Linked DNA regions of Pyrodictium delaneyi. The protein of the gene in region 1 binds, or shares a complex with, the protein of each later gene. Links are inferred from orthologs where the notes say so. Each region holds a gene or a part of one and is shown in the gene's direction. Other genes may lie near its edges.

Region 1 (3,782 bases):
ACTATCAAGGAAAAATCATACCCATTCGCACTGTATCTTTAGTACCTCTGCCTCGTATAATGTTAACACAATATGATGGAGGCGAAGTAACCGTGTCTGCAAGGAGAGTCAAAGTACCACCCTTCAAAGCATGTAGGAAGTGCAAAAGCCTAGTGCCGCGGGAGGCCACTCGGTGCCCAGTTTGTGGCTCTACGGATATATCTGAAGATTGGGAGGGAACACTCGTAGTCATAAACCCGGAGATGTCGCTCATAGCAAAAAGGCTTGAGATAAACCGGCCTGGAAGATACGCAATAAAGGTACGGTAAGGTAGTAATAGGCTAGCAATATGGAGTTGAAAGTTTGGTAGGCTCTCGGGTGTTTTATACCATGGGTGTGCTGGGCTCCATTTTCTGTATGCCAGAGGAGCTTAGACCTCTTCTCGCGTCACGTGCGCCGCGCAGCATGCTAGTTCCTAGTCTTAACTATGTAGAGTCAATGCTAAGGTATGCTAGGCTAATAGTTGTAGGTGATAGAGTTACGAGAGACGCCCTAAGCCTAGGCTTAAGACCGGTACTCGCTGTATACGATTGCACGGAAATGCGCTACAATGTAGAGTGCCCAGAACTGCCAAGGGACTATCGCCGGGTCCATGTAGCTAATCCACGTTCATCGATATCCTTAGAGGCGCTTAACGCTATTCGTGACGGTATCCGCTCGGGACGTTATACTGCTATCCAGGTCAAGGGTGAGGAGGATCTACTAGCCATACCGGCCATCCTGTACGCCGATGTGGACTCTATAGTGGTTTATGGGCAGCCCTCGCGTGGCGTCCTACTAGTTCATGTAGACTGGTATGTTAAGAGGCTAGCCTGGAGCTTGCTGCGCATGTTCCAACCATGTGATGTGCCGCTGGAAAAGGCTAAAGAATAAACCCGGGAGGTCTGCTGCTCTGCACGGGGCTAGATAGTAGAGGGTATTGCGAGGTGGCGGTAGTGTCTCAGCCAAGTACGCCTATGGATGTGATTGAGCTACTAAGACCTAAGGATGGGAAAAAGCTTGAGGTAGACCTAGGCGAGGGCTACGAGGTCTACGCGGTAAAGGACTGGTATAACCCGCTGATAAAGCGCCGTGAGCTAGACGTAATAATACTCCACGTGGGTAAGCCTACTCCGAGCCGCATGAAGCTCCGCTATGCCTTCTCCAAGGCTCTAGGTGTTGACATCAAGAGGCTCTACATCAGGAAGGTCCTAAGCGAGTACGGTGTTGGGAGGACAAAGGCCGAGATACACGTATATGACACTCCAGAGCGTGCGCTACAGTTCGAGCCTAAGTACATTATAGAGCGTAACAAGCTGCCAGAGGAAGAGGAAGAAGAGTAAACCCTCCCATAACATGGTCGTAGCGGGGTGAGCCGGTATGGCGAAGGAGGGGCTTAAGCTCTACGTGCACAAGCTATACGAGTACGACTATAACACTGGTACAATAAAGCGAAAGAACAAGATATGCCCACGATGCGGCAGCTTCATGGCGTTCCACAAGAAGCCGGTGCCGAGGTGGCATTGTGGTAAATGTGGCCACACAGAGTTCGTCAGAGAAGCTAAGGGGTGACCCCAGCAAGCTATACCACGGGCTAGACTGGAGCCGCGAAACCTATGTTCTCGGCATCGAGTCTACGGCTCACACTTTTGGCGTAGGTATAGCCTCTACAAGACCGCCCTACATTCTGGCTAATGTCCGCGACGTATACCGCCCAGAGAAGGGTGGTATACACCCTAGAGAGGCGGCTAGCCACCACGCCAGGGTCGCACCTAGAGTCCTCTCCGAGGCTTTGCGACAGGCAGGCCTCAGTATAGGCGATATAGACGCTATAGCCGTAGCTCTTGGGCCAGGGCTCGGCCCGGCGCTCCGAGTAGGCGCTACGATAGCCCGTGGGCTTGCCGCATACTACTCGAAACCACTTGTGCCGGTAAACCATGCACTAGCCCACATAGAGATAGGGAGACTTGCTACAGGGCTCAAAGACCCGCTAGTCCTCTACGTCTCTGGAGGAAATACGATGGTGGCGGCTTTCGCTAAGAAGCGCTACCGCGTCTTCGGCGAGACGCTTGACATAGCTCTAGGCAATCTCCTAGATACGTTTGCGAGGGATGCAGGCCTCGCACCGCCATACATAGTAGAAGGGCTCCATGTTGTGGACCGGTGTGCTCAGGAGGCGGAAAAGCCGGCAGACCTCCCCTACGTCGTCAAGGGGATGGATGTATCGTTCTCTGGACTCCTAACAGCTGCCCTCCGGATGTGGAAGAGCCGAGCGGCTGAGCGTCCCTCCATATGCCTTGGACTACGGGAAGTAGCCTACGGAGCAGCTGTAGAGGTAGCAGAGAGAGGGCTAGCCCATACGAGAAAGAAGAGCATCCTGGTCACGGGCGGTGTTGCAGCTAGCCCTGTGCTCCGGAGCAAAATAGAAGACATGGCTAGGTATCATGGTGCGCTGGCTGGGTATCCACCTCTACCCCTAGCGGGAGACAATGGAGCCATGATAGCGTGGGTCGGCCTCCTAAACTTTCTAGCAGGTATAACAATTAGGCCCGAGGAAGCTGTGGTGAAGCAGCGTTGGAGGCTCGACAGCGTGGAGGTACCGTGGCGCTAGAGGGCCTCGAAGAGCTAGGCGAGCCTCAGTACAAGGGCGCGGAAGCCTACGTCTACATAGTGGAGTGGCTAGGCAAGAAAGCTGTACTCAAGCTACGAGTACCCAAGACATACCGCCACTATCTTCTGGACAAGAGGCTCCGATGGCGCCGGACAATCAACGAGGCAAGAACAGTCCTTGCTGCACTGGAGCTGGGCGTGAATGCTCCAGCAATATACTATGTCAACCCTGTAGCCGGAGTAATAGTTATGGAGTATATCGATGCCCCTAGCCTCTACGAGATTATAGAAGCCAAACCCGAGGCAGCTAAAGAGTATGCACGACGCCTAGGCGAAGCCGTGGGGATTCTTCACGAGACTGGTATAAGCCATGGCGACTTGACTACAAGTAATGTACTCGTAAAAGATGGTGAGGTATACCTTATAGACTTTGGGCTAGCATCGCTGAAGAGTAGTGAGCGCGAGCAAGCTGTCGATGTCCACTTGTACATGCGTAGCCTCGAGTCAACGCATCCTGAACACGTGGATAGCTTGCTCGAAGCCTTCCTAGAGGGCTATAGCTCTACACGGGGGAGTTCATGGACAGAGAAGATTATGCAGCTAGTACGTGAGATAAGGCTTATGGGTAGATACCGGGAGGAGAGGCGGACAGCATGGCGCCAGGAAGAGTGATTTACGTTGCGACTTCAAACATGCATAAGGTAGAGGAGATAAACGCTGTCCTCCAAGAATGTGGATATCGCGTTGAGCCTATAGATGCGCCTAAGCTGGAGATACAGGGAGATCTAAAGCGCGTAGCCCTCTATGCAGCAGCGACCGCCTACAGTATAGTCGGGAAGCCGGTCCTCGTAGAAGATGCCGGTCTCTTCATAGAGGCTCTTCGCGGATTCCCAGGGCCATACTCATCTTACGTCTACAAAACTATAGGTATTGATGGCATCCTGCGCTTGATGAAAGGTGTTGATAATAGGCGGGCATACTTCTACTCGGTAATAGCTCTCGCATATGGTGGTGGTTTAGCCTTATTCGAAGGCAGATGCGACGGATACATCGCCGATGGGCCTCGCGGTGACAAGGGCTTCGGGTTTGACCCCATATTCATACCTGAGGGAGACAATAGAACCTTTGCGGAGATGGATGTAGAGGAGAAGAAT
Region 2 (4,378 bases), 340 kb from region 1 along the record:
ACTTGAGGAGAAACTGAAGAATACTGTCGAGAAACACGGACTAACAGTGGATGAGGCAACTAAGATCATCGAGTACGTGCTTAACGAGTATGAATATAGCATGGTTGAGCCTGGAGAGCCCGTAGGTACGGTAGCAGCACAGTCTATAGGCGAGCCAGGTACACAGATGACCCTGCGTACGTTCCACTATGCTGGTATCCGCGAGTTCAACGTAACACTAGGTCTGCCACGCTTTATAGAACTTGTAGATGCTAGGCGCGAACCATCAACGCCAATAATGTACATTTACCTAGATGAAGAGCATCGCTATGATGAGAACAAAGCTAAGGAAGTAGCGCGTAGAATCGAGTATACCCGTATAGTAAACGTAGCATCTGAGATAGATATCGACTTAATCAACCTACGAATAGTCCTACGCCTAGACCCAGTAATGCTCGAGGATAAGGGTGTCACAGTAGAGCAAGTGAAGAAAACACTAGAGAGGTTAAAGCTCGGTAAGGTTGAGGAGGACTCATCAAACCCGCTAGTGCTCTACGTACAGTTGGAGCCCTCGGAGAGCTTTAGCCTCATAGACCTCCAGAAGAAACGGGAAAAGGTTCTCAACGCCAAGATAAAGGGTATCAAGAAGATAAGGCGTGTAATAATCCAGTCAATGGTTAACGATGAGGGTAAGACCGAGTACTTCCTCGTAACAGAGGGTAGTAACCTGAAGGATGTCCTTGAGGTTCCTGGTGTAGATCCCCGCCGTGTCTATACGAACAACATCCACGAGATAGAGGAGATACTAGGCATTGAGGCAGCCCGTGCAATGCTAGTCAAGGAGATGAAAGATGTACTGGATGAACAAGGTCTCGATGTAGATATACGTCACATAGTGCTTGTCGCTGACGTTATGACTATGACTGGTCGCGTGAGGCAGATAGGCCGTCATGGTGTGAGCGGTGAGAAGCCCAGCCCACTAGCACGTGCAGCCTTCGAGATGACAACTCAGAACCTCTTCGCAGCGGCGGCGAAGGGTGAGGTAGACAAGCTGCTGGGTGTGACCGAGACTGTTATAGTGGGCGGTGTGGTACGGGTCGGCACTGGGATGGTAGAGGTACGGATGAACCCGTCCCTGGTAGCAAAAGCTATGGCCCAGACACCAGAAGCGGGGCAGCGGGGTGAGGCTTAGTGAGCGCGGTCCAGGTAACAGATATCGAAAAGGAACTAGTTAACGCGCTCAAGACAGGCAAGGTTATACTCGGCTCGAGGAAGACGCTACGCTATGTGAAAACAGGTAAGGCGAAGGCAGTAATCGTAGCAGCTAATGCTCCACCAGAGCTGCGTAGTGACATACTATACTATGCAGAACTTAGCGGCATTCCGGTATATGTCTATCCCGGTACGAGTGTAGAGCTGGGAGCCGTCTGCGGTAAACCCTTTACAGTAGCCAGCCTAGCTATTCTCGATCCGGGAAGCTCTCGCATCCTCGATCTAATAGAGGCTGCTAGGAGCAAAGCCTAGTAAGCAATGAATGATGGGGGTGTAGTGGAGGGCCTTGGTCAACATAAGGCTAACAGCTGAAGAGATGCGCTACATGGCTCTCCTCCAGGATCTTACAGGAGCTATAGCCCGTGACTGTATAGTAGACAGCGAGAACAACCGCGTGATATTCCTAGTACGCCCTGGTGACGCGGGCAAGGCGATAGGTAGGCGGGGCGCCAATATAAACAGGCTGCGCAGGCTACTAGGCAAGGAGATCGAGGTAGTAGAGTTTGCTGATGATCTCGAGAGCCTGGTAAAGAACCTCTTTGCCCCGGCAAGGATTCTCAGCGTCCGTGTCGCCCAGCGCAATGGCAGGAAAATACTCTACGTGACAGTAGACCCAAGCGACAAGGGTCGGGCTATCGGCAAGGGTGGACGCAAGGTATCAGTAGCCCGTATCGTCCTAAAGCGGTACTACGATATAGACGAGATAAAAATAAGATAACCCCCTCCAGTTTCATCGCCCCTAGTAGATGGGGAGCAGCTTAGAGGAGGGTGTATCGGGTCGTGACCGGCAAGAAGTCGCCTAACGGGCTGTTCGCGGCACGTAAGCTGCGCCGTAAGAGGCTCAAGTTCCGCTGGAGTGAGCGCGAGTTCAAGATACGCATGCTGGGCCTCAAGAAGAAGTACGATCCTCTAGAAGGAGCCCCTATGGCCCGTGGCATAGTGCTAGAGAAAGTTGGCGTAGAGGCTCGTCAGCCGAACTCTGCTGTACGTAAGTGTGTACGCGTTCAGCTAATCAAGAATGGCCGTGTAGTAACTGCATTCGTGCCTGGTGACGGTGGCCTCCTAGTAGTAGACGAGCACGATGAGGTACTCATAGAGGGTATAGGTGGTCCCCGCGGTCGCTCAATGGGTGACATTCCGGGCGTACGTTATCGTGTAGTAACAGTCAATGGTGTATCGCTGAAGGCTATACTAGAGGGCCGTAAGCAGAAGCCACAGCGCTAACCAACTCTTTATGAGTACAACGAGCCCGCCCCCTCGTAATCCTATTGTAATAATTATTACTTTGGCCTTTCTATCTGGTTCGGTCCTAAGGTTGTAGGTCTTCCTCTTCCTCCTCTTCGTGCGAACGCCTCTCATACTCCTCTTGTTCGTCTACAAGCCTCTTGGACACATATATTGGTTTCTTGAAGAGTCGTGCCAGAAATATCGCGTGGCTTGGCACCATTCTCCTTATCATGTATAATCCGTTAAGGTTGAAACTCACTTTTGCTGTGTAGAGGAACGTAGTGTAATCTATCTCGTCTATAACTACGTGTTCGAGGTGTTTGCCCAACTCCTCTATGAAGGAGTGAAGGTCTGCCAATACGTCGAAGAGCGTCTCGCGCTGCCCGAATGCTGATATTTCCTCGTTCTCTTCGAGCCTATTGAGGGCCTGGACTATCTCGAAGGGTACGTTGTAGAGCGTGAACTCCCGACCGTCCTCTAGCTCGAGAATTATGACTGGTATGTGGGGTGGACTGGGGGTTATCATGGCTGTTATGCTTCGTGCCTCAAGGAGTACGTCGCCGGAACGTGGAGGCGGCATAGTGTTTCAGACCCTCCCAGTAACGCTTTCCTCATTGAGCTTATCCTTGTCCCACTAAGGGCCTTACTCCTATTACAACTACGGAAACTGCAAGCCTAAATTTATCCGGGTAGCGGGTGCGCCTGTGTACCGGGGACACGGGGTATGGCTGCCGTAGAGCAGGAGACCCGCACAGTGGGCATGGATCCAGCTAACATCAAGCTGTTTGGTAAATGGAGCTTTGAGGGAGTAGAGATAAGGGACCCCGGACTCAAACGCTATATAAGCCTCAAGCCAGTTTGGCTGCCACACACTGGTGGTAGGCACGAGCACCGCCGCTTTGGTAAATCCGAGGTTCCGATAGTAGAGAGGCTGATAAACAAGCTAATGCGTCCCGGCCGCAACATGGGCAAGAAGCATCTCGCATATAACATAGTGAAGCAGGCCTTTGAGATAATACACCTACGGACAGGAGAGAACCCACTCCAGATACTTGTACGCGCTATAGAGAACTCGGCACCCCGTGAGGACGTAACGAGGATAATGTACGGTGGTATAACCTACTTCGTTGCTGTCGACGTAGCGCCGCAGCACCGTGTAGATGTAGCTTTGAAGCACTTAACGGAGGGTGCACGGATGTGTGCCTTCAACAATCCCAAGCCTATCGAAGAGTGTCTAGCAGATGAGCTAATCGCTGCTGCTGAGGGCGATCCGAAGAGCTTTGCCGTACGTAAGAAGGAGGAAATCGAGAGGATAGCGCTAAGCTCCAGGTAGCGTGTAATAATACTGTGTAAATACCATTCACTAAACCTTTATAAGACGCGTTTCCCAAAGCTGCCTCTCCGGCAAAGAGGAAAGGTACTGGGGGAAGACTCATGAGCCAGCAGAAGCCTCACATAAACCTAGTGGTAATTGGCCACGTAGACCACGGTAAGAGCACGCTAGTAGGCCACCTGCTATTCCGTCTAGGCTTCGTCGACGAGAAGACGCTAAGGACACTAGAGGAGGAGGCAAAGAAGAAGGGTAAGGAGTCGTTCAAGTTCGCCTGGCTAATGGACAGGCTAAAGGAGGAGCGCGAGCGCGGTGTAACGATTGACCTGAGCTTCGTAAAGTTCGAGACCAAGAAGTACTACTTCACCATCATCGACGCCCCCGGTCACAGAGACTTCATCAAGAACATGATTACTGGTGCTAGCCAGGCAGACGCAGCCATCCTAGTAGTATCTGCAAGGAAGGGTGAATTTGAGGCCGGTATGAGCGCTGAGGGTCAGACCCGTGAGCACCTCATCCTAGCAAAGACAATGGGTATCGACCAGCTCATAGTTGCTGTCAACAAGATGG

The links. Proteins that work in one complex are often made in the same cells at the same time.
Region 2: Pyrde_RS00645 (region 1) and Pyrde_RS02220 share a complex: the UniProt entries of both Methanocaldococcus jannaschii proteins name them as parts of the 30S ribosomal subunit. The link is inferred for Pyrodictium delaneyi from one-to-one orthologs.

The regions. Positions count from the first base shown.
Region 1 is NZ_CP013011.1:99,746-103,527, forward strand. What follows is about bases 159-2,994. They hold Pyrde_RS00645 (30S ribosomal protein S27ae), read left to right. Parts: upstream 159-1,398; coding sequence 1,399-1,590; downstream 1,591-2,994. Other genes in these bases: spt4 (transcription elongation factor subunit Spt4), read left to right, coding at 159-308; Pyrde_RS00635 (GTP-dependent dephospho-CoA kinase family protein), read left to right, coding at 370-912; Pyrde_RS00640 (30S ribosomal protein S24e), read left to right, coding at 975-1,361; kae1 (KEOPS complex N(6)-L-threonylcarbamoyladenine synthase Kae1), read left to right, coding at 1,544-2,629; Pyrde_RS00655 (Kae1-associated kinase Bud32), read left to right, coding at 2,593-2,994. Outside these bases: more of spt4, read left to right, coding at 93-158; more of Pyrde_RS00655, read left to right, coding at 2,995-3,300; Pyrde_RS00660 (XTP/dITP diphosphatase), read left to right, coding at 3,282-3,782.
Region 2 is NZ_CP013011.1:439,628-444,005, reverse strand. The notes cover bases 782-3,753. They hold Pyrde_RS02220 (30S ribosomal protein S12), read left to right. Parts: upstream 782-2,031; coding sequence 2,032-2,475; downstream 2,476-3,753. Other genes in these bases: Pyrde_RS02210 (30S ribosomal protein S7), read left to right, coding at 3,203-3,753; Pyrde_RS02215 (bifunctional nuclease family protein), read right to left, coding at 2,561-3,058; Pyrde_RS02225 (NusA-like transcription termination signal-binding factor), read left to right, coding at 1,538-1,969; Pyrde_RS02230 (50S ribosomal protein L30e), read left to right, coding at 1,171-1,503; rpoA2 (DNA-directed RNA polymerase subunit A''), read left to right, coding at 782-1,171. Also shown: more of rpoA2, read left to right, coding at 1-781; more of Pyrde_RS02210, read left to right, coding at 3,754-3,811; tuf (translation elongation factor EF-1 subunit alpha), read left to right, coding at 3,913-4,378. UniProt on the Methanocaldococcus jannaschii protein: With S4 and S5 plays an important role in translational accuracy. Located at the interface of the 30S and 50S subunits.